Regions from separate parts of the Streptomyces sp. NPDC047028 genome, predicted to be linked through region 2. Evidence: riboswitches for the same ligand, from Rfam matches in the RefSeq annotation. Region 2 holds a riboswitch; each other region holds the start of a gene.

What was found. A riboswitch is a leader RNA that binds a small molecule or an ion and turns the genes downstream of it on or off. The one in region 2 is predicted to bind cyclic di-AMP.
Region 1: linked by a shared signal. The riboswitch ahead of ABZ854_RS16980 (M23 family metallopeptidase) and the one ahead of ABZ854_RS23865 (LysM peptidoglycan-binding domain-containing M23 family metallopeptidase) in region 2 are both predicted to bind cyclic di-AMP.
Region 3: linked by a shared signal. The riboswitch ahead of ABZ854_RS01530 (C40 family peptidase) and the one ahead of ABZ854_RS23865 (LysM peptidoglycan-binding domain-containing M23 family metallopeptidase) in region 2 are both predicted to bind cyclic di-AMP.
Region 4: linked by a shared signal. The riboswitch ahead of ABZ854_RS00580 (transglycosylase SLT domain-containing protein) and the one ahead of ABZ854_RS23865 (LysM peptidoglycan-binding domain-containing M23 family metallopeptidase) in region 2 are both predicted to bind cyclic di-AMP.

What each region holds. Positions count from the first base shown of each region.
Region 1 covers NZ_JBEYVS010000017.1:20,757-28,216, reverse strand. The annotation lists gene ribA (GTP cyclohydrolase II) at 1-330, opposite strand, end outside; gene ABZ854_RS16995 (MarR family transcriptional regulator) at 472-1,050, opposite strand; gene ABZ854_RS16990 (dihydrofolate reductase family protein) at 1,119-2,252, shown strand; tRNA gene ABZ854_RS16985 (tRNA-Met) at 2,351-2,424, shown strand; cyclic di-AMP (ydaO/yuaA leader) riboswitch at 2,732-2,903, shown strand; gene ABZ854_RS16980 (M23 family metallopeptidase) at 2,911-3,942, shown strand; gene ABZ854_RS16975 (PrsW family intramembrane metalloprotease) at 3,989-5,329, opposite strand; gene trmB (tRNA (guanosine(46)-N7)-methyltransferase TrmB) at 5,396-6,262, opposite strand; gene lhgO (L-2-hydroxyglutarate oxidase) at 6,671-7,460, opposite strand, start outside.
Region 2 covers NZ_JBEYVS010000027.1:111,035-118,494, reverse strand. The annotation lists gene ABZ854_RS23895 (aspartate aminotransferase family protein) at 1-1,321, shown strand, start outside; gene ABZ854_RS23890 (hypothetical protein) at 1,392-1,682, opposite strand; gene ABZ854_RS23885 (XRE family transcriptional regulator) at 1,821-2,444, shown strand; gene ABZ854_RS23880 (DUF6126 family protein) at 2,441-2,563, shown strand; gene ABZ854_RS23875 (tyrosine-protein phosphatase) at 2,581-3,378, opposite strand; gene ABZ854_RS23870 (alpha-galactosidase) at 3,566-5,638, shown strand; cyclic di-AMP (ydaO/yuaA leader) riboswitch at 5,910-6,106, shown strand; gene ABZ854_RS23865 (LysM peptidoglycan-binding domain-containing M23 family metallopeptidase) at 6,111-7,040, shown strand; gene ABZ854_RS23860 (SGNH/GDSL hydrolase family protein) at 7,150-7,460, shown strand, end outside.
Region 3 covers NZ_JBEYVS010000001.1:323,541-331,000, forward strand. The annotation lists gene ABZ854_RS01525 (tellurite resistance/C4-dicarboxylate transporter family protein) at 1-358, opposite strand, end outside; gene ABZ854_RS01530 (C40 family peptidase) at 471-1,703, opposite strand; cyclic di-AMP (ydaO/yuaA leader) riboswitch at 1,711-1,883, opposite strand; gene pcrA (DNA helicase PcrA) at 2,167-4,647, shown strand; gene ABZ854_RS01540 (M23 family metallopeptidase) at 4,690-6,240, opposite strand; gene ABZ854_RS01545 (alpha/beta fold hydrolase) at 6,461-7,312, opposite strand.
Region 4 covers NZ_JBEYVS010000001.1:114,449-121,908, reverse strand. The annotation lists gene ABZ854_RS00595 (ABC transporter ATP-binding protein) at 1-646, opposite strand, end outside; gene ABZ854_RS00590 (sigma-E factor regulatory protein RseB domain-containing protein) at 681-1,883, opposite strand; gene ABZ854_RS00585 (polyprenyl synthetase family protein) at 2,211-3,221, opposite strand; cyclic di-AMP (ydaO/yuaA leader) riboswitch at 3,754-3,937, shown strand; gene ABZ854_RS00580 (transglycosylase SLT domain-containing protein) at 3,943-4,431, shown strand; gene ABZ854_RS00575 (Cof-type HAD-IIB family hydrolase) at 4,458-5,270, opposite strand; gene ABZ854_RS00570 (FAD-dependent oxidoreductase) at 5,572-6,774, opposite strand; gene ABZ854_RS00565 (ATP-grasp domain-containing protein) at 6,848-7,460, opposite strand, start outside.

The DNA.
Region 1 (7,460 bases), on a different contig from region 2:
GAGCTTGTTGTAGAGGCCGATGCCGCGCCCCTCCTGACGGAGGTACAGCAGAACACCGCCGCGGCCGGCGATGCGTTCGACCGCCTCCCGCAGCTGGGGTCCGCAGTCGCAGCGGGCCGAGCCGAAGACGTCCCCGGTGAGGCACTCGGAGTGCAGACGGACCAGCGGGACGGTGTCGGGCGCGGGGTCGCCCAGGACCACGGCGACGTGCTCGGCGCCGTCGGTCAGGCCGTGGAAGGTGACGAGTTCGGCGTCGACGCCGTAGCCGTCGTGGAAGCGCAGCGGGACCCGGACGCGGGCGCGCGGCGTGGCGACAGGGGTGGTGGGCATGCGGGCCTCCGGGTCCGTGGCGATCTCCGGGCCGTGTGCTTCAGATTTGAAGCAAGCGGTCGTGATCGTGGACCCTACCCCATGCTTAAAACTTAAAGCAACGGGCTTTTCGGCGGCGTCCGTGGTGCCGGTCGGCGCGCGTCAGGAAAGCTCGTCCGGCGAGGAGCCGGCGGGCGTGCTCGTCCCTGAGCCCGTCCCCGGGCCCGTGCCCGAGCAGGGTGCCGACCGCCGTCGCCACGGCACGTCCTCCGCCGCGCTCCCCGTCTCCTCGCCCTGCAGCCCCCGTACGACCCCGGTGCAGATCTCCTCCAGCTGCCCCACCTGCTCCGGAGTGAGCCGGTCGAAGAGGGTCGCGCGGACCGTGGCCACGTGCCCGGGCGCCGTACGCTCCAGGACGGCCGTGCCCGCCTCCGTCAGCACCGCGATGCTGCTGCGCTTGTCCCACCGGCAGTCCTCCCGGCGTACGAGCCCGTCGCGCTCCAGCCGGGTCACCGCGTACGTCAGCCTGCTGCGGGTGATCTTCAGGGTCTCCGCGAGGTCCGTCATCCGCAGCCGCCGGTCGGGCGCGTCGGACAGGTTGGCCAGCACGGAGTAGAACAGGTGGGGCATGCCGGCCTCCTGCTGGAGCTGCCGGTCGATCGCGTCCTCCAGCAACTGGGAGGCGGCGATGTAGGCGCGCCACGCGCGCTGCTCCTCGGGGGTGAGCCAGCGGGTCGTCATGCCGCCAGTGTAAGTTGTTTCAAACTTGAACCAAACCCCGCAGTCCAAAGGCCAGGGAGAGCGCGCCGATGCCGTACCCGTACGTCCTGCTGTCCGCAGCCGTCTCGCTCGACGGCTGCCTGGACGACACCGGCCCCGACCGGCTGCTGCTCTCCAGCCCCGCCGACTTCGACCGGGTCGACGAGGTGCGTGCCTCCGTGGACGCCATTCTGATCGGCGCCGGCACCATCCGCGCCGACAACCCGCGCCTCCTCGTCAACTCCGCCGAGCGCCGCACGGCCCGCCTCGCCGGGGGGAAGCCGGAGTATCCGCTCAAGGTCACCGTCACCGCCACGGGCGACCTCGACCCGGCCGCGAACTTCTGGCACACCGGCGGGGAGAAGATCGTCTACACGACCGACCGGGGCGCCGAACGGGCCGCCCGCGCCCTCGGCCGCAGCGCCGACGTCGTCGCCCTCGGCCCGGCCCTCGACTGGCGCGCGCTGCTGGAGCACCTGCACGACGTCAGGGGCGTACGGCGGCTGATGGTCGAGGGCGGCGGCACCGTCCACACGCAGCTCCTCCAGCAGGACCTCGCCGACGAACTCCAGCTGGTCCTCGCCCCGGTCCTGGTCGGCGACCCGGCGGCCCCGCGCCTGTTCGGTCCGGGCGCGTACCAGGCGGGCCGGCTCCGCCTCACCGAGACCCGCCGGATCGAGGACGTCGTCCTCACGCGGTACGAGCCCACCGCCCCCGGCACGGGTCCGCTGGCTTCCCCGGCCGACCGCCACTGGCTGCGCACCGCCTGCGAGCTGGCCGCGCTCTGCCCGCCCTCGGAGACGGCCTTCAGCGTCGGCGCGGTCGTGGTCGCCGCCGACGGCACGGAGCTGGCGCGCGGCCACTCGCGGGAGGGTGGCGACCCGGTGGTGCACGCCGAGGAGGCCGCCCTCGCCAAGCTCGGCCCCGCCGACCCGCGGCTGCCCGGCGCCACCGTGTACAGCAGCCTGGAGCCCTGCGCCCGCCGCTCCTCGCGCCCAGCGCCGTGCGCCGAGCTGATCCTCGGGGCGGGCGTGCGCAGGGTGGTCACCGCCTGGCGCGAGCCGGACACCTTCGTGGCCGGGGCCGACGGCACGGGGGTGCTGACCGGCGGGGGAGCGGACGTGGTCGTCCTGCCCCAGTACGAGGCCGCGGCCAAGGCGCCGAACGCGCACCTGCTGGGCTGAGGCACCCCCGGCTTCCGCCGGTGTCGGGGCGCCTCGACCGGCCCGGCGGGAACGGATGTGCATCGCACCCCGCGGATGGCGTACAGTGGTCTCAACGACGCGGGGTGGAGCAGCTCGGTAGCTCGCTGGGCTCATAACCCAGAGGTCGCAGGTTCAAATCCTGTCCCCGCTACTGAAGGCTCAGGGCCGGAATCCTTTTGGATTCCGGCCCTGAGTGTTTTCTGCCGTCCCTTGGTGCGCCGGCCCCGCACCTCACCCATGGTGACCGGACCGGAGCCCTCCGCATAACATCTGAGTCACCATCAAAACCTCTGTGACTCCTGAATTTCGGTCAACCCGCCCGATTTGCGCGCCTCTTGGCCTGTACGTCCGCCCTAGAAAGGGTAATGATCAAGCAGAACGGCTTGGAAACAGCCACCCCGGTCTATTAACGTTCGATAACGCAGCGCGGTCGTCCCAGCCGTCACAAGAGGCGGCTCCGTGCGCACGCGCCGAATCCCGCGAGGGAACCGGGGAACCACCACCTTGGGGTGAATCACGCGGATACCGCTGTGGACTTCTCTGTGAGTCCACGACACGTATACGCGCGTAGGAGACCTTCCTGCTCCGAACCCGTCAGCTAACCCGGTAGGCGGAGGAAGGAAAGGAGTACGCCCGCGTGGCGTCCAACCGGCCTGCCCCGACAGCCCCGTTCGTGCCGAGCCAGCGTGACGGCGAGCCCTACGGCTACGGCGACCAGCGCACCGACGAGGGCCCCTGGGAGGAGTGGAATCCCACCGAGGACTCCATCCGCCCGGTACGCGGCCGGCACCGCGTCTCCAAGCAGCGCGGCGGCGGACTCGCCCGCAGCTCCACCGTCCTCGGCGTCGGTGTCATCGCCGCCGTCGGCGCGGGCGGCATGGCCAGCGCCAACACCGGCAAGCCGCCGGTGTCGATCTCGATGCCGGACCTGCCGTCCATCGGCCACCTATTCGACGACTCCTCCGACGGCCCCTCGTCCACCACGGCCTCGCTGGCCCACATCGGCACCGCCTCCGCCACCGACCAGGGCGGCTCCGACGCCGGCGAGGCGCTGCGCAACCGGATCATGGCCCAGGCGGACCGGCAGCAGAGCCAGGTCGACACCAAGGCCACCGTGGCCGCCGTCGCCGCGGCCGAGAAGCAGGCCGACGACGCGGCCGCCAAGGCGGAGAAGGCGGCCGCCACCCAGGCCGCCGACGCCAAGAAGGACGCCGAGGCCGCCGCCGCCAAGAAGGCCGAGGCGGAGCGCCTGGCCAAGCTGGCCAAGCAGTACACGCTGCCGACGACGTCGTACACGATCACCGGGACCTTCGGCCAGCCCGGCTCGATGTGGTCCTCCGGGTACCACACCGGCCTCGACTTCGCCGCCCCCACCGGCACCCTCATCCACGCCATCCACAGCGGCAAGATCACCGGGGCCGGCTGGGCCGGTGCCTACGGCTACCGCACGATCCTCACCCTGGACGACGGCACCGAGCTGTGGTTCTGCCACCAGTCCTCGATCAACGTCACGGTCGGCCAGAAGGTCAGCACCGGCCAGGTCATCGGCCGCGTCGGCGCCACGGGCAACGTCACCGGCCCGCACGTCCACGTGGAGGTCCACCCGAACGGCCAGGCCACCGCCATCGACCCGATGACCTGGCTGCGGAGCAAGGGCCTCAACCCCTGAGGGTCCCCGCCGGGGTTCCGTGCGGCGGGGCCAAGTGTGCTGGGGCCTACGTCCGGTACGGGTTGTGCGCGGGATAGGGCACGGCCGGACAGCCGTAGTAGTCCTGGCCGTAGCCCTGGCCAGGGAGGTGGCCGTGGCCGTAGCCGTAGCCGGGCCAGTAGGGCGCCGGCGCCGGGGCGGACGCGCGGGTCGCGTACTCCAGCGCCGGCCAGGCCACGTCCCTCAGCGCCCACAGCTCGGACAACAGCTCCCGCTCGCGTACGGCGAAGTCGGCCGGCGCCCTGCCCAGCCGCGCCCGGTGCCGCAGGAACGCCAGCGAAGTGGCGCAGGCCTCGTACCGCGCGACCGTCCGTCCGGCGGGCCGGCCGCCGAAGTGGTGCCGGGCGTACTCGCGGGCCATCCGCCGCGCCCGCATCGACCCGAGGACGTACGGCTCGGCCGGGCCAAGCCACCCCGCGAACACATACGCCGGCAGCTCCTCGCGCACGGTGCGCAGCTCCCGCTGCCGGGTCCAGATCGCGAGCCAGGTCAGCAGGCCGAACGCGGGCACCATGAACAGGCCGTAGACGGCGAAGAAGCCGTAAGCGCCGAAGGTCGAGGAGCCGTTCCAGAAGGCGTGCATGCCCATCGCGAGCAGCAGGCCGCCGAGCGGCAGCAGCACGCGCCGGGCGCGCTGTCCGTCCCCCGCGAGCGCGCCGGCGCCGAAGCCGATGCCGGTCAGGACGGTGAACAGGGGGTGGGCGAACGGTGACATCACGATGCGCACGAAGAAGGTGGCGGCGGTGACGGAGGCGATACCGCGGCCGCCGGTGAGCTGGTCGGTGCCGAAGGCCGTGCCCAGGTAGAGGATGTTCTCGGTGAACGCGAAGCCGGTGGCGGTGATCCCGGCTGTCACCACGCCGTCGACGATCCCCGTGAAGTCCCGTCTGCGGAACAGGAAGAGCAGCAGGACGGCCGCCGCCTTCACGGACTCCTCGACGATCGGCGCTATCACCGTCGCGCCGAGGGTGTCGGCGCCGGCCGGGTCCGCCGTGGAGGTGGCTATCCAGTGCGTGGCGAAGCTGTTGGCGACGATCGCGATCAGCGCGGCCGCGCACGCGCCCCACGCGAAGGCGAAGACCAGGTTGCGCCAGGGGCACGGTTCGACCCGGTCCAGCCAGCGGAACGCGGCCGTCAGCCAGGGCACGGGCAGCACGGCCAGCCCCAGTCCGACCAGGAAGCCCTCCGTGCCGGTCTGCCTCCGCACGAGCGCCAGGATGACCAGCCCGGACAGCGCCAGCAGCGTGATCAGTGCGCCGTACCGCACCCAGCCGCGCTGCCACCAGTGCGGGTGCCGGAGGGCGGCGTCGCCGGGTCCGGCGCCGGCGCCGGCTCCGGTGGGAGGTATCGGGTACGGGGCACTGGTGGGCGGCACGGCATCGACCCTAACGGTGACGACAACGAGGGGCTGTTGTCACTGCGCTTCCGGCTGCCCGTCCCGCGGTGACCGGTGGGGTACGCGGCGGAACAGCAGATCACGCACCACATGTCCCTTGTCCAGTCCCTGGCCCTCGAAACGGGTCAGCGGCCGGAACTCGGGGCGCGGCGCGAAACCGCCGTCCGGCTGGGTGTTCTCGAAGTCCGGGTGCGCGTCCAGGACCTCGAGCATCTGCTCGGCGTACGGCTCCCAGTCCGTCGCGCAGTGCACGATCGCGCCGGGCTTCAGCCGGGTGGCGGCCAGCGACAGGAACTCGGGCTGGATCAGCCGTCGCTTGTGGTGCCGCTTCTTCGGCCAGGGGTCCGGGAAGTAGACGCGGAGGCCGTCGAGCGCGTCGGGGGTGAGCATCTCTCGGAGCAGGATGATCGCGTCGCCGTTGCCGACGCGGACGTTGCCCAGTCCGTTGCGGTCGGCGAGGTTGAGCAGGTTGCCCTGGCCCGGGGTGTGCACGTCCACCGCGAGGATGCCGGTGTCCGGGTCGGCGGCGGCCATCTGGGCGGTCGCCTCGCCCATCCCGAACCCGATCTCCAGCACGACGCTCTTCACGCCGCCGAACAGTTCCCCCAGGTCGATGATCCGCTGCCCGTCGATGTCCAGCCCCCACTGGGGCCACAGCCGCTGCAGCGCGTCGGCCTGGCCGGCCGTGACCCTGCTCCGCCGCGGCTGGAAACTGCGGATCCGCCGCTCGAAGTGCGACCCCGCGGGATCCGCCTTCGGCCCGTCCGGAAACCGCGGCTCCCCCTTGGCCCGGGTGTGCCGCACCGACACCCCGGGGACATGCGAGGGCTCCGCCACGACGGGAACGGGCCGGGGGACATCGGAAGAGTTCAAGGAATCAGCCACAGTCCCCCAATTTTACGGCGACCCGCCGACGTCCTGGTCCGAAGGCCCCGGGAGCCTTCTCGTCCCGTGGAGCGGTGGCCCGGAGGCGCCGGGTGCTTTCGCGTCCTGTGGAGTGGTGGCCCGGGGGCGCCGGGTGCTTTCGCGTCCTGTGGAGCGCCAGCCCGGAGGCCCCGGAAGCCTTCACACCCCGTGGAGCGATTGGCCCGGAGGCCCCGGTGCCTTCACGTCCCGCCGGGCACCGGCAATGGGTTCCGTCCTGCCGAGCGACTGACAACGGCCCCCCATCCCCCCGTGGCGGCGGCCATCCGCCCGGCGGCCTGCGGCCTTGGGTGCCCTCTTCATCTCGCGAGTCGGGTGGCGGGTGGGCGAGGTCGGGGGTCCAGGGGGCGGAGCCCCCTGGTGCGGCTGCTACAGGGCGCCCAGCAGGTTCAGCACCCGGCGCGACACCTCCCGGCCGATCGGCAAGGATGCCGTCGCCGCCGGGGACGGCGCGTTCAACACGTGGACGGCCCGAGGCGCCTCCCGGATCAGGAAGTCGTCCACCAGCGTCCCGTCCCGCAGCACCGCCTGCGCCCGCACCCCCGCAGGGGCCCGCACCAGGTCCTCCGATTCCACCGCCGGCAACAGCCTCCGCACCGCCCCCAGGAACGCCCTCTTGGACACGGACCGGGCCAGCTCCCCGGCCCCATATCTCCAGTGCTGCCGGGCGATCACCCACGACCCCGGCCACGCCACCGTCCCGGCCAGCTCCCGGGGCCGTACGACCCCCCACCCGTACCCCTCGCGGGCCAGCGCCGGCACCGCGTTGGGCCCGATGTGGACGCCCCCGTCGATCCCCCGGGTCAGATGCACCCCGAGGAACGGGAACGCCGGATCCGGCACCGGATACACCAGTCCCCGCACCAGCTCCGGCCGGGCCAGCTCGTAGTACTCCCCCCGGAACGGCACGATCCGCACCCCGGGCTCGTCCCCGGTCAGCCGGGCCACCTCGTCGCAGTGCAGGCCCGCGCAGTTCACCAGCACCCGCGCCCGCACGACCTCCCCGCCCGAGGTCAGCACGGCCACGCCCCGCTCCGGCCGCCGGTCCACCCGGACGACCCGCGCGCCGTACCGGATCTCGGCGCCGGAGGCCCGCGCGAGCTGACGGGCGACGCCCACGTAGTCGCACACCCCGGTCGTCCCGACGTGTATCGCCGCG
Region 2 (7,460 bases):
CGCGCGGCACCTCAACCCGCAGCTCCCGCGCATGCTGCACACCATCGGCTTCGACAAGGTCTACGAGCGGGCCGAGGGCGCCCACTTCTTCGACGCGGACGGCAACGACCACCTCGACATGCTCGCCGGGTTCGGCGTGATGGGCCTGGGGCGTCACCACCCGGTCGTCCGCAAGGCGCTGCACGACGTCCTCGACCTCGACCTCGCCGACCTGACCCGGTTCGACTGCCAGCCGCTGCCCGGCCTGCTCGCCGAGCGGCTGCTCGCGCACAGCCCGCACCTGGACCGGGTGTTCTTCGGCAACAGCGGTACCGAGGCCGTCGAGACCGCCCTGAAATTCGCCCGGTACGCCACCGGGAAGCCCCGCGTCCTGTACTGCGAGCACGCCTTCCACGGCCTGACCACCGGCTCCCTGTCCGTCAACGGCGAGGACGGCTTCCGGGACGGCTTCGCCCCGCTGCTGCCCGACACCGCCGTCCCCCTCGGCAACCTCGACGCGCTCGCCCGCGAGCTGAGGAAGGGCGACGTGGCGGCCCTCATCGTCGAGCCGATCCAGGGCAAGGGCGTCCACGAGGCCCCGCCCGGCTATCTGCGCGCCGCGCAGGAACTGCTGCACCGGCACAAGGCGCTGCTCATCGCCGACGAGGTGCAGACCGGCCTCGGCCGCACCGGCGACTTCTACGCCTACCAGCACGAGGACGGCGTCGAACCGGACCTGGTGTGCGTGGCCAAGGCGCTCTCCGGCGGCTACGTCCCGGTCGGCGCCACCCTCGGCACGGACGAGATCTTCAAGAAGGTCTACTCGTCCATGGACCGCGTGCTCGTCCACTCGGCGAGCTTCGGCTCCAACGCCCAGGCGATGGCGTGCGGGCTCGCCGTGCTGTCGGTGATGGAGAACGAGCAGATCGTCGCGGGTGTGCGCAGGACCGGAGAGCTGCTCAAGTCCCGCCTCACCGCGCTGATCGACACCTACGAACTGCTCGCCGACGTCCGCGGCCGGGGTCTGATGATCGGCATCGAGTTCGGCCGGCCCAGCTCACTGAAACTGCGCAGCCGCTGGACCATGCTCCAGGCCGCCCGCAAGGGCCTGTTCGCCCAGATGGTGGTCGTCCCCCTGCTCCAGCGGCACCGCGTCCTCACCCAGGTCTCCGGCGACCACCTGGAGGTGATCAAGCTCATCCCGCCGCTGATCATCGACGAGGCCGATGTCGACCGCTTCGTCACCGCCTTCACCGCCGTGATGGACGACGCCCACAACGGCGGCACCCTGATGTGGGACTTCGGCAAGACCCTGATCAGACAGGCGGTCGCCAACCGCTGAGCCGGCGACCCGGGCCCGCGCCCCGTACCGACCCCGTGGGGCGCGGGGCGCGGGTGTTCCGGGACACCGGTCAGTAGTACCGGGACCCGGCGAACAGGACGACGGGCCAGGCGAAGCCGGTCACACCCAGGACGGTCCCGGTGGTGGCCATCCACATCCGGCCGACGCCACGCTGTGCGGAGTAGATACCCGAGAGGCCGAAGGCGAAGGCGAGTGCCCCGCAGATGAGCATCACGGGCAACAGCCCGAAGAAGAGCCAGGGACACAGGCCCGCCGAGGCCGCGAGGCCCAGTCCGAGCGAGGTGGGGCCGAACAGGACGGCAGGCGACTCGACTCCGTCCCGTGCGGTGCTTCCTGACATGCGCTCCCCTTTTTTTGAACGTGTTCAAAATTTGGGCCGAGCTTAGCAGGCGCTGCGCAGGGCGGGATCGGACTGGCAGGGGTTTGCCTCACAGGCAAGAAATTTGCCGATAGGGCAAGGCTCGGGCTGAATGGAGGCATGAACGCCTCAGACGCGGGCCGACCGGAACAGCCGGGCGGCGAGCTGTCCGCCGTAGCCCCGCAGTTGCGCGCCCTGCGGCGGCGTGCCGGCCTCACCCTGGAGGCCGCGGCGCAGGCCGCCGGGCTCTCGCCCGCGCATCTGTCGCGGCTGGAGACCGGGCGGCGGCAGCCCTCGCTGCCGATGCTGCTCGGGCTCGCCCGCATCTACGGTACGACGGTCGCCGAACTCCTCGGCGAGGCCCCCGCCGACCGGGACGCCGTCCTGCGCGGCGCCGACATGGAACCGACCCGGGCGGGCGGCTGGACCTACGTCCAGGCCGGAGCCCCCGGGCGCGGCATGCAGGCGCTGCGCGTCCAGGTCCCCTACGGCACCCAGGGGGACGTCGTTCGCGTCCACCCGGGCGAGGAGTGGCTGTACGTCCTGAGAGGCCGGCTCCGGCTGCGCCTCGGCGACAGCGCGCACCTGCTCGCACCCGGCGACAGCGCGCACTTCGACTCACTCACCCCGCACCGCCTCGCCGCCGAGGACCACGACGGCGTCGAGCTGCTGTTCGTCCACACCCTGCTGCAGAGCCCCACGGCAACGCTGTGCCTGGGCCCGCCGACCGGAGAGCTGCCATGAGCGACTACGAGGAGAAGTTCCCCCGATCCGTGTGGATCCGGCTGATCATCTACATCGCCGTCGGTCATCTCCTGGCCGCGTTCCTGTACCTGCTGTTCACGTTGGGCGCCAAGAGCTGAGATCAGACGGCGGCTGCTCAGTCCAGCAGGCGCTCGCGCAGCCGCTCCCTGGTGGGCGCGGTGAGCCCGAGGCCCTCCTCCAGATAGGTCTCGGTCCCGCCCCACCGCTCCTCGATGCTGTCGAAGGCCGCCGCCAGGTACTCGGCGCGCGCCTCGAACAGCGGGCTGAGCAGCTCCATCACCTCGGGGGTGTACGCCGTCTCGGCGCTGCCGCTGCGGTGGACCTTGTAGCGGCGGTGCCTGGCGTTGGACTCCAGGTAATCGGCGACGATCCCCTCGCGCTCCACACCCACGGCGAGCAGCGTCACGGCTATCGAGATGCCCGCGCGGTCCTTGCCGGCCGCGCAGTGCATCAGCGCGGGGACGCTGTCCTCGGCGAGCGCGTGCAGCACCCGGGAGTGCTCGGCGGTGCGGTCCCTGACGATCTGCCGGTAGGAGGCGATCATCCGGCCGGCCGCCTTGCCGTCGGCGAGGATCCCGCGCAGCTGGTCGAGGTCGCCGTCGCGGACCATCTTCCAGAACTCCGCGCCGTCCGCCGGGTCGCTCAGCGGAAGGTTCACGTTGCGCACCCCGGGGAGCGCGACGTCCGGCCCCTCCAGCTTCTGGTCGGCGGCGTTGCGGAAGTCGAAGACCGTGTGCAGGCCCAGCGAGGCGAGGAACGCGGCGTCCTCGGAGGTCGCGTGGGCGAGGTGCCCGCTGCGGAACAGCACGCCGTGGCGCACCCGCCGTCCGTCCCGCGCCGGCAGTCCGCCGACGTCGCGGAAGTTACGGACTCCGGCCAGCTCGGGCTCGGTCGACGGGACCTGCTGCGTCACGGGGGCTCCTCCCGGTCGGCGCCGCCGGCGCGGCTCGCCGACGGGCACCCGTCGACGATACGACATCGATTTCCTCGGGCAATGAGTTGTCCACAGGCATTGTCAGGGCGTACCTCACACCCGATGATGTTCGGGATTGATCGGTCCTGTTGACACCTGTGAGGTCTTGATGACGGAGATGGCGGAGATGGTGGAGATCGCCGAGCACGGCCGTACGTGGTTCCTGTCCGGCCCCGGCAGCAGCTATGCCCTCCACCTCACGGAGGCGGACGAGCTGCTCCACCTGCACTGGGGCCCGCGCATCGCCCTCGCCGACGCCGAGGCCCTGGCGGCGGACCCGCTGCCCGCGTACCGCCCCTTCGAGTCTCCGCTGGACGGCCGCGAGGAGTACCCCGTCGAGGGCGGCCCCCGCTTCACCCGCCCCGCCCTGTCCGTCCGCACCGGGGAGCGGCGCGGCACCGAGTGGCGCTTCGTGTCGTACGAGACGGACGACGACGTGCTGCGGCTGCGCTTCGACGACGACGGGCTCGCGATCACCCTCCACTACCGGATGCGCGGCGACGTCGTCGAGCGCTGGGTCGCCCTGCACAACGGCGGCCCCGAGCCCGTGGAGCTGCTGCGCGCCGACGCCGCCGCCTGGACCCTGCCCGACCGCGAGGGCTGGAGGCTCTCCCAGCTGCACGGCCGCTGGGCCGCCGAGTCCCTGCTCACCGGCGCGCTCCTCACCCACGGCGAGAAGGTCATCGGCAGCCGCCGCGGCCACACCGGACACCAGCACCTGCCCTGGGTCGCCCTCGACACCGACGCCACCGAGGAGCGCGGCGAGGTCTACGGCTGCGCCCTCGGCTGGTCCGGCTCCTGGCGGATCGCTGTCGCCCAGCTACCGGACGCGCGCGTGCAGATCACCGGCGGCGCCGGCCACGACGACTCCGGTCTGCTGCTCCTGGAGCCGGGCCGCTCGTACACCACCCCGGTCTTCGCCGGCCTGTGGAGCGACGGCGGCTTCGGCGGGGCCAGCCGCACCTGGCACGCCTACCAGCGCGCGCACGTGATCCCGGACGCGGACCGGGACCGGCCGGTGCTGTTCAACTCCTGGGAGGCCACCTTCTTCGACATCTCCGAGGAGCAGCAGGCCGCGCTCGCCCGGCGGGCCGCCGCCATCGGCGTCGAGCTGTTCGTCGTGGACGACGGCTGGTTCGGCGCCCGCACCAGCGACCGGGCCGGACTCGGCGACTGGACGCCCAACTCCGACCGCTTCCCGCACGGCCTGAAGCCCCTCGCCGACCAGGTGCACGGCCTCGGCATGCAGTTCGGCATCTGGGTCGAACCCGAGATGGTCAACCCGGACAGCGACCTCTATCGCGCACACCCCGACTGGGTGCAGTACCAACCGGGGCGAAAGCGGACGGAATTCCGCAATCAGCTCGTCCTCAACCTGGCCCGCGAGGATGTCCAGGAGTACCTGTGGGAGCAGCTGCACACTCTGCTCTCCAGCGCACCCGTCGACTATGTGAAGTGGGACTTCAACCGCTGCTTCACCGACGCCGGCTGGCCGGGGGAGCCGTATCCGCAGCGCCTGTGGACCGACCACACCCACGCCCTGTACGCCCTGCTGGACCGGCTGCGCGCCGCGCACCCCGAGGTCGCCTTCGAGTCCTGCTCGGGCGGCGGCGGCCGGATCGACCTGGGGGTGCTGAGCCGTACCGACCAGGTGTGGACCTCCGACAACACCGACCCGCTGGACCGGCTCGCCATCCAGTACGGGTTCAGCCAGGTCCACCCCGCCCGGGTCATGGCCGCCTGGGTCACCGACAGCCCGAACACCCAGCTCAACGGCCGGGTGAGCAGCCTGCGTTTCCGGTTCGTCAGTGCCATGGCGGGAGTCCTCGGCGTCGGCGGCGACCTCACCGGGTGGAGTGAGGAGGAGCTGACCGAGGCCCGCGCCTGGGTGGACCTCTACAAGGAGATCCGGCCCGTCGTCCAGCACGGCGACCTGTACCGGCTGCGCCCACCGGCGGGCGGCCTCAGCGCCGTCCAGTACGTCCTCGGCGACGAGACCGTGGTGCTCGCCTGGCTCCAGTCGCAGCGTTACGGCCAACCGGTCCCGGCCCTGCGGCTGCGCGGACTCGACCCGGCCGCGTCGTACGAATGCCGTGAAACGGGCGAAGTGCACCGAGGTGCCGTCCTCCTGCACCACGGGCTGCGGACCCGGCTGCGCGGCGATCTCGATGCGACGGTTCTCCGCCTGCGTCGCATCTGAGCCTTCTGTCCGAATTTACGGCTTCGTTCCAACTCGCTGTGGAATAGGGGGAGGTGGGTGTGGCGTGCGTGAGGAGCGTCATAGTGGTGACCGACCGTCGCACGTCATGCTCACGTAATGTCCGGGCGCCCGGCGGCAATTGAGGCGAGCGAGAGCGCGGACATGCACGCACGGTGACCGCGCTTTCAGGTATCCGATCATCCGAAACGGCGGAGGCGGGAACCGGCTCCTTGTCGCAGTGCGTCCCGCTCGCTTACGTTCGCCACCAATTCCGGACGGAACGCCGAATCCTGCCGCCGCCCGGAGTCCCCACACACATGACCCGTGTACGGCAGGAGCGGGGGACCCACCAGGTACGACTGCCTGTCCCGGTCTCCGCGACAGGCTCGGGGTGAAGCCGCGCACCGCGCGGCCGGGCAGCTCCAGCCCGAACCCGACAGCTCACCTCGCAGGCGCCGGAGAGGAATGCGCCATGCCCGCGAAGGGTAAGCACCGTCGTCCCAAGACCCAGCGTCTGACCCGCTCCATCGCCGTCGCCGGAACCGGCGGCGCCGCCCTCGCCCTGCCGCTCGTCGGGGCCGCCGGAGCCCACGCCGCCACCCCGCAGTCCGGTTCCGCGCACGTCGCCCAGTCCCTCCCGGCCGCCAAGGACACGGCGACGAAGGCGACCGCCGCGAAGCCGGCGGCCGCGCACCGCGCTCCGGGCGTCCGCACCTACACGGTGAAGTCCGGCGACTGCCTGGCGAAGATAGCCGACGCCCATGACGTCCGCGGCGGCTGGCACCGGCTCTACGACGACAACCGGCAGGTCGTCGGCGACGACCCGTCGCTGATCCACCCCGGCCTGAAGCTCACGCTCGGCAAGCGCGCGACGGCGACACACCACCCGTCCTCCGACGCGCACTCCACGACGCCGTCCACCCACCCGTCCAAGCCGCAGACACAGACACAGTCGAAGCCGCAGACCCCGCCCACGGCCACCACCCCCTCCACCGGCTTCACGCTCCCGGTGACCGGCGCCACCATCGGCACCGGCTACCACGTGGCGGGCAGCATGTGGTCCAGCGGCTACCACACCGGCGTCGACTTCGTCGTCCCGACCGGCACCACCGTCAAGTCCGTCGCCGCCGGCACGGTCGTCTCCGCGGGCTGGGGCGGCGCGTACGGCAACCAGGTCGTCGTCAAGCTGAACGACGGCCACTACGCCCAGTACGCCCACCTCTCCCAGCTCTCCGTCTCCGCCGGGCAGAGCGTGACGGAGGGACAGCAGCTCGGCCTGTCCGGCGCGACCGGCAACGTGACCGGACCGCACCTGCACTTCGAGATCCGGACCACCCCGGACTACGGCTCGGACATCGACCCCGTCGCCTACCTCCGCCAGCACGGGGTCACCGTCGGCTGACCCGGAGTATTCCTGAATGGCAAATGAATAAGCAGTGGGACTTCTCACCGTCCGTCAACCCCCGCCTACGGTCGCGTAAGTCACATCCGAAGGTGAATCATGGTCCGACGTGGCAGACGATTCGAAGAGTGACAACACATCGGTGATCGGGTCGATCGGGTCGTACGTGGCGGTGGGGGACAGCTTCACCGAGGGCGTCGGCGACCCGGGGCCCGACGGGGCGTTCGTCGGCTGGGCCGACCGGTTCGCGGTCCTGCTCGCCGACCGGCGGCCCGAGGGAGACTTCCGGTACAGCAACCTCGCGGTGCGCGGGAAGCTGCTCGACCAGATCGTGGCGGACCAGGTCCCCAAGGCGCTCGAACTCGCCCCGGACCTGGTCTCCTTCTGCGCCGGCGGCAACGACATCATTCGCCCCGGCAC
Region 3 (7,460 bases), on a different contig from region 2:
CGAGCACGAGCAGCACGGGCCAGAGCAGCGCCGCCAGGGCCAGCAGCGCGTTGGAGAGGTCCGGCCAGCCGAGCGCCGCGAACCGGGACCCCAGCACCGTCGTCGCCGCCACGGCCGTCAGAGCGCCCGGCGTCTCCGCCTCGGCCACCCAGCGCCGGCGCTCCCGGAGCAGCCGTAGGACGAAGTCGGCGGCCAGGGCCACCCAGCCGACGCAGGCCATGGCGAGCACGACGAGCGACAGCGTCTCGCGGCCCGTCAGGTGCAGCGCCACCGACAGGATGCCGGTCGCCATCACGGCGGCCCCGGCGGCGGGCGGCCGCGACGCCCACCAGACGAGCAGGGCGGAAAGAGCGGGCATGCGCCGATGCTAGGGAGCGGCGCGAGCCGTGGGCGCGGGGCACGCGCGCGTGGCGGCCGAAAAGTCCGGCGCGGCCGGGAAAAGGAACGGTACGGCGCCGTAGCCGCGTCCGTCAGGCCGGTCGGACCACGCTGTGGATCATGGATTCGCCGCCGTGGTGGACCGACTCCTCGCGGACGTACGTGCCGGGTTTGGGGGCGTGGATCATCATTCCGTCGCCCAGCCAGAGGCCCACGTGGCCGGCGTCGCCGTGGAAGAAGACCAGGTCACCGGGGCGGGCTTCGGCCAGGGTGACGGTCCTGCCCGCGTGGACCTGGTCGCGGGTGGCGCGGGGCAGCGCGACTCCGGCGGCCTTCCAGGCGGCCTGGGTGAGGCCGGAGCAGTCGTACGAGCCCGGCCCCGACGCACCCCACACGCACGGCTTGCCGATCTGCGCGCGGGCGAAGGCGAGCGCCTTCTCGGCCTTGGTGACACGCGACCCGCCCGACCCGGCCCATCCCCCCGGCCCAAGAGAGCCACCCGACTCGACGACCCCGGGCAACCCGCCGGACGCCGACTGCACCGACCCGGGCAACCCGTCGGCCGCGGCCACCCCGGGCGACCCTGCCGACTCGACGACCCCGGGCAACCCGCCGGACTCCACCGGCCCCGACATTCCACTCGGTGTCGTCGTGTCGGGCTGTGGGGTCGGCGCCGGGCCGGGGTCCTGCCAGTGCGTTCGTTGCGGTGTCGGCTTGGACGGCCGGTCAGGGGTGTCCTGCCAGCCGTGACGTTCGGCTGCCGCCGGCCGCACCGCCCCCTGTTCGGTCAGTCGGATCAGCATCCCGCGCGCGGTGGCGAGCTTGTGCTGGACGGCGGACTTGGCGGTCCGGAGGTCGTTCTGCGACGTGGCCGGCGAGTCGGCCGCGGGGGTGGCGTCCAGCCGCCTCCGGACGGTCGCGGAGGCTCCGGCGGGCGAAACCTGGTCCGCGCGGGGCTTGTTGAGGCGGCCCGAGCGCCGGGCCACCTCCTCGCGCAGCGCGTCGAGGCTGCTGCGCTGCCGGCCGTCACGCTCCCTGGCCGCGTTGTACTTCGGCGCGTCGTACGTCCCGGCGTACTTCTCGGCGTATTTCTCCGCTTGCCTCTCCGCGTACTTCTCGGTCGCCGACTCGGCGTGCCGGTACAGGTCGTCGACCTTCTTCTCGATCTCCTCCCGGCTCGGCCTGCCGTCGTCGGAGGCGGCGGGCGCGGCGTCGGCCGTCTGGGACAGCACGGCCACGGAGGTGAGCGCGGCGGTGGCGAGTGCGGGGGTGCGGAGACCTGCTCCGCGCGCCCCCGCGGGGCGCGGCTTGCGGTGCGACGCCAAGGGTGGCGACTCCTTCCAATGTGCCGCCTACCGGGTTAGCTGTCGGGTTCGGGCGGATGGTTCGGAAGGCTGCCCTACGGCCCTGGCCCGGACGGGACAGGGCGATTCACCCCAGGATCGGTGGGTCCCCGGCTCCGGGCCCCGCTGCACGGGGGCTGCCGGACTCGGCGGGGGCCGCCCGGACCGGCGAGGTTCACCGGAAGGGGTCGTGCGGCCCGAACGCAACCTAGCCAACTCGTGTGACTTCTGTGAAGGTCGATGCGTGATATGTCCGATACATTTTCGTTACCTCGAAGGATGAACGCGCTTGCCCCGCGCGGCGGTCACACACCGTCCAGCAGGCACTTTCGCAGCGTGAGGGAATGGACGGCCCGCGAGGCGGGTAGATCAACTCTTCGGGAATCCGGCCATGTTCCCGGGTCGGCGACCGGCTGTCAGTGGGGCGCCCTAGACTCGGAGAGCGATGAGCAGCCTCTTTGACGACAGCTTCCTGGCGGCCCTCCAGCCCCCCCGCGGGCGCGAGGAGGAACCCCCGCCACCGCCCGAGGACGATCACGCTCCGGAGCCGCTTCCGGGCGATCTGTTCGGCGGGGAGTTCGACGTACCCCCGGACCGGGACACGTACTACCGCGACGGCGCCCCGCGCCCCGCCATCGACACCGCCGCGCTGCTGGAGGGGCTGAACGACAACCAGCGCGCCGCGGTCGTGCACGCCGGCTCGCCCCTGCTCATCGTCGCCGGCGCCGGCTCCGGTAAGACCCGTGTGCTCACCCACCGCATCGCGCACCTGCTCGCCGAGCGGCACGTGCACCCGGGCCAGATCCTCGCGATCACCTTCACCAACAAGGCCGCCGGCGAGATGAAGGAGCGCGTCGAGCACCTCGTGGGTCCCCGCGCGAACGCGATGTGGGTGATGACCTTCCACAGCGCGTGCGTGCGCATCCTGCGCCGGGAGTCGAAGAAGCTCGGCTTCACTTCCTCGTTCTCGATCTACGACGCCGCCGACAGCAAGCGCCTGATGGCCCTGGTCTGCCGTGACCTGGACCTCGATCCCAAGCGCTTCCCGCCCAAGTCCTTCAGCGCCAAGATCAGCAACCTGAAGAACGAGCTGATCGACGAGGAGGACTTCGCCGCCCAGGCCACCGACGGCTTCGAGAAGACCCTCGCCCAGGCGTACGCCCTGTACCAGTCGCGGCTGCGCGAGGCCAACGCGCTCGACTTCGACGACCTGATCATGACCACGGTCAACCTGCTGCGCGCCTTCCCGGACGTCGCCGAGCACTACCGCCGCCGCTTCCGGCACGTCCTGGTGGACGAGTACCAGGACACCAACCACGCGCAGTACGCGCTCGTGCGGGAACTGGTCGGCACCGGCGCGCACGACGAGGACGTACCGCCCGGACCGGACGACCTCCCGCCCGCCGAGCTCTGCGTGGTGGGCGACGCCGACCAGTCGATCTACGCCTTCCGCGGCGCGACCATCCGCAACATCCTCCAGTTCGAGGAGGACTACCCGGACGCGACGACGATCCTGCTGGAGCAGAACTACCGCTCCACGCAGACCATCCTCTCCGCCGCCAACGCGGTCATCGAGCGCAACGAGTCCCGCCGCCCGAAGAACCTGTGGACCAACGCCGGCACGGGCGCGCGGATCACCGGCTACGTCGCCGACACCGAGCACGACGAGGCGCAGTTCGTCGCCGAGGAGATAGACCGCCTCACCGACGCGGGCGACGCGCGCGCGGGAGACGTCGCCGTCTTCTACCGCACCAACGCCCAGTCCCGTGTCTTCGAGGAGATCTTCATCCGCGTCGGCCTGCCCTACAAGGTCGTCGGCGGCGTCCGCTTCTACGAGCGCAAGGAGGTCCGGGACGTCCTGGCCTACCTGCGGGTCCTCGCCAACCCCGAGGACTCGGTGCCCCTGCGCCGCATCCTGAACGTGCCCAAGCGGGGCATCGGCGACCGCGCCGAGGCGATGATCGACGCCCTCGCCCAGCGCGAGAAGATCAGCTTCCCGCAGGCGCTGAAGCGGGTCGACGAGGCGTACGGCATGGCCGCGCGCTCCGCCAACGCGGTCAAGCGGTTCAACACCCTGATGGAAGACCTGCGCACGATCGTCGAGTCCGGTGCCGGACCGGCGACCGTCCTGGAAGCCATACTGGAACGCACCGGCTACCTGGCCGAGTTGCAGAACTCCACCGACCCCCAGGACGAGACCCGCATCGAGAACCTCCAGGAACTCGCGGCCGTCGCCCTGGAGTTCGAGCAGGAGCGCGGCGAGGACGAGCAGGGCACCCTCTCCGACTTCCTGGAACAGGTCGCCCTGGTCGCCGACTCCGACCAGATCCCCGACGAGGAGGACGGCGACGGCGTCATCACGCTGATGACCCTGCACACCGCCAAGGGCCTGGAGTTCCCCGTGGTGTTCCTGACCGGCATGGAGGACGGCGTCTTCCCGCACATGCGCGCCCTCGGCCAGGCCAAGGAACTGGAGGAGGAGCGGCGCCTGGCGTACGTCGGCATCACGCGCGCGCGGGAGCGGCTGTACCTGACGCGGTCGGCGATGCGCAGCGCCTGGGGACAGCCGTCGTACAACCCGCCGTCCCGTTTCCTGGAGGAGATCCCGGCCACCCACGTGGAGTGGAAGCGGACGGGAGCGACCGCGCCGACGTCCTCCGGGCCCGCGTCCGGGATCGCGGCCTCGCTGTCCTCGACCCGCTCCCGGTCCTCGGCCTCCGGCGCGTCCGGCTTCGCGACGCGGCGCACCGCCGAGAAGCCGGTGGTCGCCCTGGCCGTCGGCGACCGGGTGACGCACGACCAGTTCGGCCTCGGTACGGTCGTCGCCGTCAAGGGCACCGGCGGGAACGCGGAGGCGACGGTCGACTTCGGCGACGACAAGCCGAAGCGGCTGCTGCTGCGGTACGCACCGGTGGAGAAGCTGTAGGAACCGGCACCGGAGCCGGAGAGGTGGCGGCGTCGGGGTGGGTTACGTCGGGTCCAGGCCGTGGCTGCGCAGCCACGGCAGCGGGTCGACGGCCGCCCCGCCGCCCGGGCGCACCTCGAAGTGAAGGTGCGGGCCGGTGGAGTTGCCCGAGTTGCCGGAGTAGGCGATCGGCTCGCCGGCCTTGACCGTCGTACCGGGCGCGACCCGGTAGTGCGAGAGGTGGCAGTACCAGGTCTGGGTGCCGTCCTTCGCCGTCACCATCATCATGTTGCCGTAGGCGCTGTTCCACTTCGTGGACACGACGCCGTCGGTGGCGGCCATCACCGTGGTGCCGTACGACACCGGGAAGTCGATGCCCGTGTGCACGGACATCCAGTTGACGCCGGCCTGGCCGAAGTAGGCGCTGAGCCCCTTCTGCGTGACGGGGAGCACGAACTTGGGGCGCAGCCGCTCCTTGAGCGCCGCCTCGGCGGCCGCCTTCTTCTTCTCCTCCGCCTGCTGGGTCTTGAGGTCGATCCGCTCCTGCGTGCGGCTGGCCCGGTCGGCGAAGTCGTCGGCGCCGGCGGAGAGGCTGCGCAGCTGCGTGTCCAGCTTGTTGTTGGCGACGGACGGCTTCACCGCGTGCGCGTCCGAGGCGGAGGCGGTGGTGTCCGCGCCGCCGTCGGTGAGATTGCCGACCGAGGCGGCCGCGATCCCGGCGACACCCATGACGCACGCCGACGGCACCGCGATGGTCAGCAGCGCGGACCGCTTGGGGGGCGTACGGCGACGGGACCGGCCGGCGCTGCGGGAACCGCCCGCGCGGGGCGAGGGGACGGGAACGACCTCTTCCTGGTCGTCCAGCAGGTCCGGTACGGCGGGCAGCTCACCGGTGGCGGTCAACTCGCCGCCGTCATCGCCGCGTTCACCGAACCCGTCCGGCGTCGCACCGGACTCGGCGTACGCGTGCCCGGCGCCGGGCTCCTCGTACGGGACGTGCGCGAACGTCGCGGTGGCCTGCTGGTCGAACGGTTCGTCGAACGCTTCTCCGGACTGCGGTGCGGGCTCCGCGGCCGCCGAGCCGGCGGAGTTCCACTGGGTGGCGTCGTACGCACCCGTGTCGAAGGCCTGCGTGCCCCACGCCCACTGCTGGGTGGCGTCGGCGTTCGCGGCCGGGTCCGGCTGGAGCCAGGCGCTCGCGTCCCACTGGCCGCTGATGTCGTTGCCGGTGGCCTGCGCGGGGACGGTCCAGGCGGTGGTGTCGTAGGCACCGGAGTCGTAGGCACCGGAGTCGTAGCCGGTGTGCTGGGCGTGCTGCTGGGCGGCGTACGGGTCGTGGGCGAAGGCGTGGCCGGTGCCGTCCGTCTGCCACTGGCCGGTGTCGTAGGCGGCGGTGGCGTGTCCGGTGCCCGGGAGGCTGCCGAAGAGGGGGTCGTTGTCGAAGGCCGTGGCGGACGTGACCGGTGCGGGAAAACCGGTGGCGGCGTAATCGCCGTACGTGGTGAAGTCGCCGTACTGGGCTTCCTGCCCGCCGTAGGGCGCGTAGTGCGCGGCGGAGACGTCGGAAGCCGGGGCCGGGGCGGTTGCGCTCCCCGACGGGTGACGGTCGTTCACCAACTTCTCTTTCGCCTCGACAACAGGGGCTGCCAGAGCAGTGCGGCGACTGTACCCGGCAGTACACGGGCGCGACAATCTTCGGCTGGTTTCGCGTTGGCCTGAAACGGGCATTCGCCCGTCTTTCGGGGGACGCCCGACGCGAGTTTGGCTTTGCGTTCGAATGTCGTTCGATGTGCGGTGACTGTGCGTCACCTGTGTGTCGCACCTGTGGGGGGCGTCAGGCGACCGTCAGACCGCCGGTGACCCGGTCCGCCGGGTGGGGGGCGTCGAGGGCGTCCCGTATTCCGGCCGCGACGGCGGGGTGCACGGGCAGGGCGAGGTGGCCGATCCCGGTCACCCGGACGTTCTGCGCGATCAGGTCGGGGTGGTCGACGCAGGCCGTGTCCAGCGGGTCCATCACCGAGTCCAGATCGCTCCAGAAGCCGACGAAACGGGTACGGCAACCGGGCGCGGGCCTGGTCAGCTCCTCGATGACCGCCGAGTCGGGGCGCATCTGCCGCACGATCGGGTGCGCGTTGGCCAGCGGCACCGCGCGGGTGCCCGAGTGCGGCGTACCTAGGGTGACGAGCGTGCGCACCCGCAGGTCGCCGCCGAGGCACTGCACGTAATAGCGGGCGATCAGGCCGCCCAGACTGTGGCCGACGATGTCGACGCGGCCGCTTCCGGTGCGCTCGCAGATCTCCTCGATGTGCCGGCCGAGCAGTTCGGCCGCGGTGCGGACGTCACAGGTGAGCGGAGAGTAGTTGAGCGACTCGACGCGCTGTCTGCCCTGCTGGGCGAGGCTGCGGCGCAGCAGGACGAAGACCGAGCGGTTGTCGATGAAGCCGTGCAGCAGGACGACCGGCGGACGGGACTCGACGGGCAGCCGGGCGGCACCGTCCCCCGCGGGGAGCACGCGGGCCCGGCTCTCCTGCAGCAGACCGGTGGGGTACAGCAGCATGTGACCGGCCAGGATCGCCGCCTCCAGGGCGGTGGCCTTCAGAAGGGCCACGGACAGACCGGCGAGTCTGCCGGGCCACAGGCGGCGGTAGAGCGGGAGGAAAAGCGGCAATGCACCGGTGACCCTCATGGCCGACCTCCTGTCGGCGCACGGGAGGACGGCTCCGTCCCCCGTGTGCCCTCATGTCCCACCATGTGATTTCCCCCTCGGTCCGCACCGTAAAACTGCCGGTTGCGGGATGCTGGAGATAACGTTCGTTCACTTCGCGACGGTGACG
Region 4 (7,460 bases), on a different contig from region 2:
GATGGGACGAGAGGAAGACGGTCGTACCGTCGGACGCCAGTTCCCGCACGAGTGCCCGGATCTCCCGCATGCCCTGCGGGTCGAGGCCGTTGGTGGGCTCGTCCAGGACCAGCAGCCGGCGCGGCTGGAGCAGCGCGGCGGCCAGGCCCAGGCGCTGCTTCATGCCGAGCGAGTACGCCCGCGCCCGCTTCCCCGCCGCGGCCGTGAGGCCCACCCGGTCCAGCGCGGTGGCGACCCGCGCACGCCGGGTGCGCGGGTCGGCGGTCGGGTCCGCGGCGTCGTAGCGCAGCAGGTTGTCCCGGCCGGAGAGGAAGCCATACAGGGCGGGACCCTCGATCAGTGCGCCGACCTCGGGGAGGACGGTGCGCGCCGAGCGGGGCATGGGGCGACCCATGACGCGTACCGTGCCCGAGGTCGGCTCGATCAGGCCCATCAGCATGCGGATGGTGGTGGTCTTGCCCGAGCCGTTCGGGCCGAGGAAGCCGAAGACGCTGCCCGCCGGGACGGTCAGGTCGAGTCCGTCCACGGCGAGCTGGCCGCCGTGGTAGCGCTTGGTGAGGCCGCGCGTGGCGATGACGTGCGCCGCGGTGTCACCCTCCCGTCGGCGCTCGACGGCGTTCCGCTCCGTGACGGACCGTCCGTCCATCGGCTCCCCCTCCACTCGTCGTGCCCGGGAAGGGTCACTTCCCTTCGTCGGCCGCCTTCACCAGGGCCTCCTTGGTGACCGCGCCGGCGTACACCTTGCCGTCGTCGGTGATGAGGGCGTTGACCAGGCGGGTGGAGAACACCGTGCCCTTGCCGAACGAGCCCGAGACCTGGTCACCGAGCGAGCCGAGGAAGCCGCCCAGGTCGCCGCCCTTGGAGCCGGTCGGCAGGCCGCCCCTGGAGCCGGTGTCGAAGGTGGCGATGGAGGTCCAGCCCTTGCCGAGCACCTTGGCGCCCTCCATGCCCTGGGCGAGCCCGCCGCCGGGCTTGCCGGCCTCGTGCCGCGGTGCCTTGTGCTCCTGCTTCCCCTCGGTGACCTTCGCGCCCTTGGGCGGGGTGAAGTCGAAGGTGGAGGCACCCGGCGCGGAGAAGGAGACCTGGGTGAAGCCGGCGTCGAGGACGGCGGCGCCGCCGCTCTTCGGCGTCAGCGTGAACTTCAGCGGCATGCCGGTCTTCGCATCCACCGCGATGCTGATCGCGCCGACCGTCGTACCGGACTGCTTCGGTGTGATCAGCAGCTTGTAGGCGTCGCGCCCGGCGACCCGTTCGGTGCCGTCCACGGTGACGGCCGTGGTGTCGTCGACCGACTTCAGGGCCTCGTCGGCGAAGTCCTTCGGCGTGGCCGGCGGCTCCGCCCGGTGCTGCTTTCCGGAGTCGGCGGCGGTGGAGTGGTAGACCTCGTTGCTCTTGCTGTCGTAGCCCCAGACGTCCTTGCCGTCGTGGATGAGGCTGTACTCGGAACCGCTCTCCAGCAGGGACAGCTTCTGCTTGTCCGGGCCGTTCTCGGCCACGCGCAGGGTGTGCGTACCGGAGACGAGTTCGGTCAGTTTGGACTGCGGGTCGGCGGACGAGCCGTCCCCGTCGCCCTTGGCCATGCCGGACGCGAGGCCGCCCTCCAGGCCGCCCAGGTTCGGCAGTCCGAGGTCGGTGCTGAACCTCACGGTGCCGGACAGCTGCTGCACGTCCGACTTCGCGATCTTCTCGATGAGCTGCTGGGCGGTGATCTTCGGCAGGTCGGGGTCGCCCGAGGCGGCCAGCGCCGGGACCAGCCCGATCGTGATCGCCGCCACCCCCACCACCGCGACCGGGACCGCGTACCGTGCTGCCTTGCGGCGCGCCGAGGGCCGGTCCTCGTCGTGCGCGGCGCCCGCCACGTCGTCGGTTTCGTACGGTGCCATGTGTGCCCTACCTCCGTCGTCGGCGGCGGCTGTCGTCACGCTGGTCCCCCTGAGCCGCCATTCTCACCCGAATCGGTGAGGAGTGGTGATTTCCGTGGTTTCCATCTCACCAAATCGGCCGTGAGGAAGCGTCAGACCTCGGAGCCAACTCGTGTACGACTGCGGTATGACATGCCGGGGCGGCATCTCCCCCGACCCGTAGGGGTCGTACGGGAGACACCGCGGGTGCGGGTCGGACACGGCGGGACCGTGCACGGCGGACCGTGTACCGCGGGACCGCGGCTGCCTACGCCGAAGGGGCGGACGGGCGTTCAGGCGTCCGGCCGTTCAGCCCGCGCGGTGCACCACGGCGTCGCACAGTTCGAGCAGCGCGGCCTTGGAGTCGCACTCGGGCAGCGGCGCGAGCGCGGAGCGCGCCTCCTCCGCGTAGCGGACGGTGTCGCGGCGGGCCTGCTCCAGCGCGGGGTGCGCGCGCAGCGCGGCGAGCGCCTCGGCGTGCCGGGCGTCGTCGCTGAGGTCGGAGTCGAGCAGCGCGCACAGCGCGACGTCCTCGGCCAGCCCGAGCCGGGCAGCCCGCTCGCGCAGCCGGAGCACGGGCAGGGTCGGGATGCCCTCGCGCAGGTCGGTGCCGGGGGTCTTGCCGGACTCGTGGGAGTCGGAGGCGATGTCCAGGACGTCGTCGGCGAGCTGGAAGGCGACGCCGAGCCGTTCGCCGTACTGGGTGAGGACGTCGACGACCGTCTCGTCGGCGCCGGACATCATCGCGCCGAACCGGCACGAGACGGCCACCAGCGAGCCGGTCTTGCCGCCCAGCACGTCCAGGTAGTGCTCGACGTGGTCGCGGCCGTCCGTGGGGCCGGCGGTCTCCAGGATCTGCCCGGTCACCAGCCGTTCGAACGCGAGGGCCTGCACCCGGACCGCCTCCGGCCCGAGGTCGGCGAGGATCTGGGAGGCGCGAGCGAAGAGGAAGTCGCCGGTCAGCACGGCGACGGAGTTGCCCCAGCGGGTGTTGGCGCTGGCCACACCGCGTCGTACGGCGGCCTCGTCCATCACGTCGTCGTGGTACAGCGTCGCCAGGTGGGTCAGCTCCACGACGACGGCGGACGGGACGACGCCGGGTGCGTAGGGGTCGCCGAACTGTGCCGCGAGCATCACCAGGAGCGGCCGGAACCGCTTCCCGCCGGCCCGGACGAGGTGCTGCGCGGCCTCCGTGATGAACGGGACCTCGCTCTTGGTGGCCTCGAGCAAGCCTTCCTCGACAGCCGCCAATCCGGCCTGGACATCGGCTTCCAGAGCCTGGTCCCGCACGCTCAGCCCGAACGGCCCGACGACGGTCACGAGGGGTCTCCTGTCTGCTGGTGTCTGCTGGCGATTACACGGTTTGTCGATAGGTCGCTGCCATCACTCAAGTCAGCGTATCCGGTCAGCTTTCGATCACCGCTAGCGCCCACCGCTACAGGCCGGGCCGTACCGGACCACTCCCGGCAGGCCCGCGATCGGATGACAGAAACGGACATTTATCGACTTAACGGATTCCGCGAGATTTGCACAAAAGCACGCATCCCCGAGAACCACGGACACGGATGGCGGCATTCCGGGACGAGCAAATCCCCCATGTCTGATTTTGCATAATTTGCCATTTCGTGAATTGGGTCACGCGAGCCCCGTACCGCCCCATGGCGCACCTCCTCCACATCCCCCCTTGCGTCACCGGCTAGTTGAGGATTGGCGGCTGCAAAGGATCAAGTACTCGAAACGGTACAGACCAAGGTCAACTGACGCGTTGTGTGAATCCGGTACTTGTTCCCGACATGTGCTCTCGCATACGTTCCCGGCCGTCGGACGGACGCCGAATCCTGCCACCGCCCGACACCACCCATCGACGAACTCATTTCGTGTGGCAGGAGCGGGGGACCCAGGTAAGTCGCCGGACCGGACGGCAGTCGTCGTACCGGAACGGCTTGGGGTGAAGTCGTGCCGCCGTCCGCGCGGCGCGACCGGGCACCTCCCCGCCCGAACCCGACAGCTCACCTCGCAGGCGACGGAGAGGAACATCCCCATGTCTGCTGCCGCCCAGCACCGCCGCCCCCGCACCCGCCGCCTCGTCCGCACCCTCGCCGTCGCCGGCACCGGCGCCGCCGTCCTCGCGCTTCCCCTCATCGGCGCCACCAGCGCCTCCGCGGCCACCGCCACCTCCGCGACGCCCTCCACCACCCTCGCCGGCTACCCGAACAACCTCGACGGCTGGATCCGCGAGTCCCTGGCGATCATGGCCGAGCGGCACATCCCGGGCACCTACGACGGCATCTACCGCAACGTGATGCGCGAGTCCTCCGGCAACCCCGCCGCCATCAACCTCTGGGACTCCAACGCGGTCGCCGGCACCCCGTCCAAGGGCCTGCTCCAGGTGATCGACCCGACGTTCACCGCCTACCACGTGCCCGGCACCTCCTTCGACCCCTACGACCCGGTCGCGAACATCACCGCCGCCTGCAACTACGCGGCCGCGCGCTACGGCTCCATCGACAACGTGTTCGGCGCGTACTGAGGCCGGCGATCCCAGGCCTGGACTCGTCAGAGGCTCGGGAACAGTCTTTCGAGGACGACGGCGATGCCGTCGTCCTCGTTCGACGAGGTGACCTCGTCGGCGACCGCCTTCAGCTCCGGATGGGCGTTCGCCATGGCGACACCGTGCCCGGCCCACTCGAACATCGGGATGTCGTTGGGCATGTCCCCGAAGGCGACCGCCCGCTCGGCCGCCAGGCCCAGGTGAGCGGCGGCCAGCGCGAGACCCGCCGCCTTGGTGACCCCGCGCGGCTGGAGCTCCACGGTCCCGGGGCCCGACATGGTGACCGTGGCCAGCGAATCGACCACACCGCGCGCGATGGTCGCCAACTCGTCGTCCGACAGGGTGTGGTGGCGCAGCAGCACCTTGCTGATCGGCGCGCGCCACAGGTCGTCGCGCCGGCCGACCCGCACGGCCGGCAGCGTGGGGTGCGGCATCCGGTACCCCGGCTCGATCAGCGTGAGCCCGTCCACGCCGTCCTGGTCGACGGCCGCGTACACCTGGCCCACCTCGGCCTCGATCTTGCCGAGCGCGGTCTCCGCCAGCTCCCGGTCCAGGCGGACCGACCACAGCAGACGGCCGGCGCCGACGTCGTACACCTGCGCGCCCTGTCCGCACACCGCGAGCCCCGTGCAGCCCAGCTCCTTGAGGAGCGGCCGCACTCTGGGCGCCGGGCGGCCGGTGACCACCAGGTGCCGTGCCCCGGCGCGCGCCACCCGCGCGAGCGCGGCGCGCGACCGTTCGGAGACGGTGTCGTCACCGCGCAGCAGCGTTCCGTCCAGGTCGGTGGCGACGAGTGAATATGCGGGGGAGGCGGCCATGATCAGAGAATACGGACATCGCGCCCCACCCACTCACCCTGTCTTTTCGCTCAGTTGTGTGCCCGCTGCCCCCAAGTGGTGCCCACGGGCCCCGTGATGGCGCGCACGGGACCGGAGGCGTGCGGGACGCGGGGGGGCGGGAGTTGCGACGGACCGGCGCAAGGGTTGCGGGGCGCATCCCCCGGCGGCGGCCCACGGGGGGGCGTCCTTCGGCGACGGTCCACGGGGGGCGTCCTCCGGCGGCGGTCCGCCGGGCGCGCTCCGCCGCGGCCTTTCGCCGGGGACGGTCCGGCGGCGGCCCTCAGCCGTGTGCCGCCGACAGGTGTTTCGTCAGCCGTGGGGAGGCGAACTCCGTGCCGCAGACGAACCGCATCACCGGCCCGAACGAGGCCGCCGCCGGAAGGCCGGTGAAGTACAGGCCGGGCACGGAGGAGACGTAGCCGGCTCCGAGCCTGGGCGCGCCCCGGCTCACCGCGAGCCGCGTGCGGAGCTCGGGACCGAGGAAGTCCATCGCCGCGATGTCCACGCGGTAACCGGTGGCCGCGATGACGTGGTCGGCGGTCAGCCGCTCGCTGCGGCCACCGTGCGTGCGGACGGTGAGCACGGGACTGCCGTCCGGCGCCTCCGCGCCCGCCACCCGGGCTACGTCCGTGACGTGCACGGTGCCCTCGAAGCGCTCGCGCAGCCACCAGGCGCCGAGCGGGCCGAGGACCCGGCGGACCAGATAGTGCCGGGTCTGCTCCGGGAGGAAACGGTAGGGGTCGGCGTAGTAGCTGAGTGCCCACAGGGACCACGCGCGGCCGAACGGCGACTCGGGGCGGAGCCTCGGCTGGTTCCACGGCGGCGCCCCGAAGGCGACCCGGCCGCGTCCGCGCGCCACCACCCGCACCCGGGCCCCCGCCTCCGCCGCCAGCGCCGCCGTCTCCAGCGCGGACTGACCGGCGCCGATGACGATCAGGTCCTTGCCGGCGAAGCGGCTCAGGTCGTGGTGCTGGGAGCTGTGGGAGAGCGGGGCGGTCGGGGCGGGCCCGTCGGGCGCGGCCCCCGCCAGCTCCGCCGGCAGGTGTTCCAGCCCCGACAGGCCGGTGGCGACCACCACCGCGCGGGCGGTGAACAACTCCCCCGAGTCCAGTTTCAGTTCGAAGGCGCCGCTCTTGTCCCGGTCCACGGAGACGACCCGCACCCGCTCCAGGCCGGGCACCAGCTTCTCCTGGAACCACTCGCCGTAGCCGATGAACGTGTCCGCCGGGATGATGTCCTCGTCGGTCACCAGGCGTCGGATGCCGGCGGCGTCACAGTAGTCGCCCAGGGTGTGGCCGGGCTGCGGGCAGTCGAAGCTGGAGGCGACCGGGGTCGACTTCAGGAGCATGCCCTCGGGCATATGGGCGCGCCAGCTGACCATGGTGTCGCCGAAGACGCGGACGGGGATGCCGCGCGCCCTCAGGTGGGCGGCGGTGGACAGGCCGAACGGCCCGGCCCCGATGACTGCAACCGGTCGGATCACGAAGTCCCTCCCCAGGAACGCGGTGCGCCACCTTCGTGGCCTTGCCTACTTCGCGGTGGTGCCTGTGACGTGCCTACTTCGCTGTGGTGTGGCCGCCGCGGCGGTTGGTCCGCCACAGCTGGTAGAGGTGCTTCGCGCCCGGACGCACGAAGCGGGCGAGCATCGTGAGGAACGGCAGCGGATCGTCACCCGCGAACCAGGCCAGCTCCGTCCCGCTCGCACGCGCCGGCGCGTGCGGCGTCGTATAGCCGCTGCGGCGGTAGGCGAGCAGGGCGGGCAGGTCGATGTTCTCCACGACATAGCGGTGGCCGGCCCGCTGCTCCCCCTCCGGAACGGGTCGGCCGGTCAGGTGCAGGTGCTGCGCCCGTACGACGTCCACGCCCGACTCGCTCTCGAAGAGCCGGAACTGGGCGCCCATGCGGGGGTTGAAGTCGAGGAGTTTGTACTGTCCGTCGCGCCGGTCGAAACGCAGGTCCAGGTCGATGATGCCGCTGAAGCCGATCTGCTTGATGAAACGTGCGGCGAGGTCCGCGAGTTCCGGATTGTCGACGACGTACGCGTTCGCCGTCATGCCCGCGTGCGGCGGCCAGGAACGGACCTTGACGCCGGTGAACAGGGCGAGCGGGGCGGAATCGGCGTCGAAGCAGGCGTGCACGATCCAGTCCTCGGCCTCCTCCCTCGGCAGG